2 regions of the Paenibacillus sp. JNUCC32 genome follow, and region 1 is predicted to be linked to the other one. Evidence: riboswitches for the same ligand, from Rfam matches in the RefSeq annotation. Region 1 holds a riboswitch; the other holds the start of a gene.
What was found. Region 1 has a riboswitch for FMN ahead of JNUCC32_RS18870 (DMT family transporter). Riboswitches for the same ligand answer to the same signal wherever they lie in the genome.
Positions count from the first base shown of each region.

Region 1 (3,119 bases):
TTGGCAGCCAATGGAGGACTGCGGTTCGGCGCAGCGGTTGGAGCGCCTGGCGCAGAGCAGGAACTGAAGGATTTCGGGAAGCGCGTCATCAGCCGTATCATGCCGCTGCCGACAGGGATGAATCCGGATTCGCTTGCTGCCGTCATTTATGACGAAGCGGCGGGGACTTTCCAGTTTGTACCGGCCGTAAGGACGACATGGAACGGTAAAGCGGCGATCGAAGTCAAGCATGCCGGAAACGGCGTTTATGCGCTGCTGCAATACAAGAAGACGTTTGCGGATCTTGACGGCCACTGGGCGCAATCGGAAATCGAGTCCATGGCTTCCAAGCTGCTCGTGAACGGAGTCAACGCGGACTCCTATGCACCGGGCAAGGCGATCACGCGAGCTGAATTTACGGCCATGCTCGTCCGTGCGATGGGTCTCAGCCCGGTCATCGAGAGCGGTGCATTCAAGGATGTTCAGGATCATTCCGCGTATGCCGGCGAGATTGGCGCAGCCTCGCGCTACGGCTTGATCGAGGGCGGCAACGGCGGTGCCTTCTCGCCGAATGCCAGCATGACCCGAGCGGAAATGGCTGTAATGATCACCCGGGCCATGGAGGCGGTGAATCCGGCAGACCTATCCAACCAGGGTGCGAATGCCGTGGCCGGATTCAAGGATCAGGCATCCATTCCGGTTTGGGCGGCTGCCCATGTGGCCAGTCTTACTAAGCAAGGCATCGTACAGGGTGACAACCAAGGCAATTTCGGAGCACTCGATTCGGTCACACGTGCGCAAGCAGCACTCGTACTGAAGCGTACTTTGACAGCGTTGAAGTTTATGAACTGATCGAAGCAGGATAGCATTTCATGATTAGACCGTCCTTAAGGTGGATTGAAACCTTGAGGGCGGTCTTTTTGCATACTCAGGCAGATGGCAACCGGTTAAAGCGAAGCGATCAGGCATCCGATACATTTATTAAGGGATGGATATAACGACCTGATAACGATCTGATAAGGATCTGATAAGGATGGAGTTCATGCGCATTGAATCTGAATATACATATTGGAAGCAAAGTATTGCTGAGTGAGACGAAGGAATCGGAGGAAACAGTTGCGGAAAGTGCTTCTCGACTGTTATCTAAGTCTTATGGGGGCGGAATGAGCCTTAATACCGAGGAAGCGCTGGAGCTATTCGAGATAAACCGTGAAGATGGTAAAAAATCATGCTGGTAACAAATTGATACTTGCTGTATAATTCTCAGTAAGTATTGGATGAACGTGAGATTTTTCATTGTATTCAAGTCTAATTTCGTTTATTTTGAAAATAGATGTATTTACATGAAAGGATTCATGTTATAATTTCAATATAACAACTAAGTTTATAGGAATTATCGGTTAATTAGTGATTAAGGCATTACAAAATAAAACATGAATATGGATCTTCGGGGTAAGGTGAAATTCCTGACCGGCGGTGATGGTTCGTTCCTTCGCGAACGAACCCAAGCCCGCGACTCTCTGCGTTCTGTATCCAACATGAATGCAGCGACTGACTTGGTGCAATTCCAAGGCCGACGGTAAAGTCCGGATGGGAGAAGATCAAAGATGAGTTTGCCGTGAATGCGAATATTCCATTTTGGCGCAGGCTTATTTGATCAGCCCCCGTATACGTCGGCCATGCCGATGACGGGGGCTTTCTGCTAGTAAGACCTCCGTATTCAAGACAGGAGAGGGCAAGATGAGTAATATGAATACCGGGATCAAGGTGAAACCTTATGGTTCCGACACACAGGCAAGTCGACGTTTTAAAGGAGGGTTCTGGCTCGTTGTTTTGGGGGCCGCCCTGTGGGGCGTTGACCCGTTATTTCGGGTCATTCTGCTCAAGAATCTGACTTCGGCTCAGATCGTTTTGCTCGAACATATCATTATTTCCTTGATTGCGATTCCTGTATTGTGGAAGAACCGGGAGGAACTTAAGAGCCTGGGCTGGAATCATGTCGGCGCACTGCTGTTTATATCCTGGGGCGGTTCGGCATTGGCTACCGTATTGTTCACGATGGGGCTGTCGAGCGGCAATCTGAATGCCGTCCTGCTGCTGCAGAAGCTGCAGCCGCTGTTTGCCATCATTCTGGCCAGCCTGCTTCTGAAAGAGAAGCTTCCGCGCCATTTCGGGATCCTGCTTATCATCGCTTTGGCAGGCACGTATTTACTCACCTTCGGCTTAACCCTGCCGATCGGCCATTGGAACGAGTTTGTTCAAGTCGGCAGCCTCCTGTCCTTAGGCGCAGCAGCCTTATGGGGCGGCTCAACGGTCATGGGACGCTTGATGGTAGGCAAACTGAAGTATGAGACGGTAACCTCGCTTCGTTTCGTGCTCGCGCTGCCGCTCCTGACCGTCATTACTTGGAGCGAAGGGGCAGCTTGGAATATGCCGGCATGGGGCACAGGCGCCTTTGCCTTGGTATCGCTGAACCTGATCGGGCAGGCACTGCTGCCGGGTCTGCTGAGCTTGCTGGTGTACTATAAAGGGCTGACCACGACCAAAGCCTCTGTCGCAACGCTGGCTGAATTGAGTTTTCCCATGGTGGGCGTGCTCATCAACTGGATTGTATTCCAGCAAATCGTGACAGGGCCTCAGCTCCTAGGATTCCTGCTGATTTGGATCGTGCTGTTCATCATATCGAGACAGCAATCCGAGGCTTCTCCGCAATTGCAATAAAATCATACGTTTGTAGAAAAAGCCGATCCGATGGGGTCGGCTTTTTTTGCCGTTACTCCAAGCAAAGCTACTCCAATCCGTTTGCATGGCGAAACGATTATTTTTTCAAAAGATGTGTAGGGTTTCCGGAATTAAAGGTGTCTTATATAGTAGCACGGGATTTGTGGCTTGGTTCTACCAACAGAGATGATTATATAAGAGGGGGAGGATCCCATGGAGGATCAGACATTGCTGGATGGGCTAGCGAGGAAAGATCCGCGATGTTTTGAAACATTGGTTGACCGCTATTCACGCTACATAGCCGCGGTGGTTGCTAAGGTGGCAGGAGGGCGGTTTAATTCCTTCGATGTGGAGGAGATCACCGGGGACGTGCTGGTCAAGCTGTGGACAGACGGGACAAAAATCATGCTGCGCGGAGA
Region 1 is NZ_CP062260.1:4,189,968-4,193,086, reverse strand. It holds gene JNUCC32_RS18875 (choice-of-anchor I family protein) at 1-831, shown strand, start outside; FMN riboswitch at 1,419-1,585, shown strand; gene JNUCC32_RS18870 (DMT family transporter) at 1,720-2,700, shown strand; gene JNUCC32_RS18865 (RNA polymerase sigma factor) at 2,914-3,119, shown strand, end outside.

Region 2 (3,119 bases), 940 kb from region 1:
GACTCAAGCAAAGCCATGCTCGGCGAGGTAATCCCTGCTGATCCCCGATTTCGTGCCGCTTCTGCTTCCTGCGCCTTCCGAACCGTAATGCAGCAGGTGATCTACATATTTCCCTAAAATGTCGCATTCGATATTAATCGTGTCGCCCGCTTTTTTATAAGCGAGCACCGTCTCCGCCAGCGTATGGGGAATGATGGACACCGTAAAGGAGGAATCCGTCGTTTTGACAACGGTCAAGCTGATTCCATCCAGCGTGACCGAGCCTTTCGGAATGATATATTTGAATACGTCCCCATTCGCGGGCGAAATCTCGTATACCACTGCATTCTGATCGGACTTTACGCTCCGAATGACGCCGATGCCATCCACGTGTCCCTGAACGATATGGCCTCCGAATCTCCCTCCGGCTGCCATCGCCCGTTCCAAATTAACCTTCCCGCCCGGCTGCAGCTCCTTGAGATTCGTGTTTCTATAGGTTTCCGGCATAACGTCAACCGTAAATACGCCCTTGTCGATCGCTGTAGCCGTCAAGCAGACGCCATTTACGGATACGCTGTCGCCCAGCTTCAGATCGTCCATAATCCGGTTAGCGGAAATGCTCAGCAGCATGGCCTCCCCTTGGCGCCCGATACGCCGCATCTCGCCGATCTCCTCGACCAATCCAGTAAACACAGGCTTCCCTCCTTTCTCGCTTATTTCCAGACCGGAATGCCGGTGACGTAGATATTGTCGCCCAGTCTTTCGGTCTCAAGTCCTGTCAGCGAAATCGCTTGGTTCATCTGTTCATAACCGCTGAACATGTAATTTCCCGGCGCATCATACCCGCCGATGATTTTGGGGGCGATAAACTGGATGAGCCGGTCCACCAGCTTCTGCTCCAGCATCGAGCCATTAAGCGTACCGCCGCCTTCCAGCAATATCGAGGCGACCCCCTTTTGTCCCAGTTGCAGCAGCGCTCCCTTTAGATCCACCCGCGGTCCAGGTCCGCAGGGGATGACCTGAGCACCAAGCTCTTCCAACTCGGACCGCTTCGTAACATCCGCCTGCTCCGTCGTCAAGATCCAGGTGGGCGCCAATCCGTCTGACACGACATGGCTGTCGAGCGGTATCCTCAGGCTCGAATCCACGATGATCCTGACCGGGTGGAGCCCCTCAACGCCAAGCCGAGTCGTCAGGCTCGGGTTATCCGCGATAACCGTAGACACGCCGACCATGATGCCTTGATGGCGATGGCGCAGCGTATGCACAAGCTCCCGGGATTTTTCATTGGAGATCCACTTGCTGTCCCCGGTTTTCGATGCGATCTTGCCGTCCAGCGTGCTCGCCGTCTTTAACGTCACGAAGGGCCGGCCCGTCGTAATGAATTTAATAAAGGCTTCGTTCAGGCGAAGAGCGCGATCTTTAAGGATACCCGTTTCAACCTCGATTCCCGCTGCGCGCAGCATCTGAATCCCTCTGCCCGCCACGAGGGGATTCGGGTCCTCGCAGGCCACAACCACCCGCCGAACGCCCTCGGCGATAAGCCTCTCGCTGCAAGGCGGCGTAGCGCCGTAGTGACTGCAGGGCTCCAATGTCACGTACACGGTACTGCCTGCCGCTTTCGGCCCGGCCATATTCAGGGCATGAACCTCGGCATGCGGCGTTCCGCGTTCCAAATGCGTGCCCACCCCAGCGAGAGCGCCGTCCTTAACGACGACGCAGCCGACTACCGGGTTGATCCCGGTTTGGCCCTGCGCACGTTCAGCCAGATCCAGCGCAAGTGACATATAGAATTCATCGTTGACGATATCCATGCTAAACATGCCCCTTTCCCAACGTTCATACAAAAAAGCCCGGCCAAAGATTCCGAAGAATCCTTAACAGGGCTTGATGGAAGTTAATCATTGACACGATAAATAACCGTCATGAATGCAGATTTCGCGTATAACAAGCGACCCAAATCCGTAACAGGCGACACCAAAAAAACGCCGTCACAGCTTTGAATCGCATGTGAAAACCTGCACATAACGCATGTCACGCTGTGCGCAAAGACACAATAACATGTGCTGCTTATGTGTCTCTCACTCCTTCTCCCATCCAGACTATACTGTCGGTCCCGGATTTGCACCAGGTCCACCGCATACGATGTGTAACGTCACATTCATATCCGGGTCACGGACTAAGACGCAGCACTCTGCTTCGATAAGCTCAATAACTGCGTTCATCACCGCCGGTAGGGAATTTCACCCTGCCCCGAAGGATTAAACCTATGAAATTGTTTGATCTTATGAAGAATCTTATCACCCCCTTTTGAAAATTGCAAGAAAAATCAACTAACTTTTTTAAAGCACATAACTTTAATGCTGTCATTAGCATGGACTTTTGAAGGAGAATGCTTCCCGAAGGGAGAACAGTTAAGTAGGGTAGCAAGGAGATAAGTAGCAGTTGAAAAGGAGCGAGCCACGATGAAAACTTCGCTGGACATTATCGTCCGTCCCACGGAGATCGACGTCAACGGACATGTAAACAATGCAAAATACCTCGAATACCTGGAGTGGGGTCGGGAGGAATGGTACGAAGCGGGAGATCTGCGGTATGATGTGCTGAAACGGCTCGGGGTCCAGACCGTCACCGTCAATATTAATATCAATTACCGCAAGGAGTGCGGCCAAGGCGAACGGCTGACCGTCGTGACGGAACCCGAATCCATGGGCCGCACGAGTTACGTCATGGCCCAGCGGATATACAACGAACAGCATGAGCTTTGCGCGGATGCCATCGTTACCAGCGTGGCGATGGATGTAACCTCACGTAAAAGCCGGCCCGTCCCCGAAGAACTCCGCCGATTGTTCCCAGCCCCTGCGTAATCCGCCCTTTGCCGCGGCCATAAAAAACAGGCTCACCTCTGAGGGTGAGCCTGTTTTTGCATGAAGCTGAATGTATTATGCTTCGTACACTTCTACTTTTTCCATTTTGTCGCGGCCTTTGAATGCATCCACATACTCCATGCCTTCAACGACTTTGCCAAATACGGTATGTTGTCCGTCCAAATGAGGCTGCGGCTCGTAGCACACGTAGAACTGACTTCCGCCGGTGTTCCGGCCGGCATGCGCCATGGCCAAGCTTCCGCGCTCGTGCTT
Region 2 is NZ_CP062260.1:3,254,051-3,257,169, forward strand. It holds gene ribE (riboflavin synthase) at 4-672, opposite strand; gene ribD (bifunctional diaminohydroxyphosphoribosylaminopyrimidine deaminase/5-amino-6-(5-phosphoribosylamino)uracil reductase RibD) at 693-1,793, opposite strand; FMN riboswitch at 2,061-2,244, opposite strand; gene JNUCC32_RS14615 (acyl-CoA thioesterase) at 2,445-2,846, shown strand; gene JNUCC32_RS14620 (peptidylprolyl isomerase) at 2,922-3,119, opposite strand, start outside.
Region 2: linked by a shared signal. The riboswitch ahead of ribD (bifunctional diaminohydroxyphosphoribosylaminopyrimidine deaminase/5-amino-6-(5-phosphoribosylamino)uracil reductase RibD) and the one ahead of JNUCC32_RS18870 (DMT family transporter) in region 1 are both predicted to bind FMN.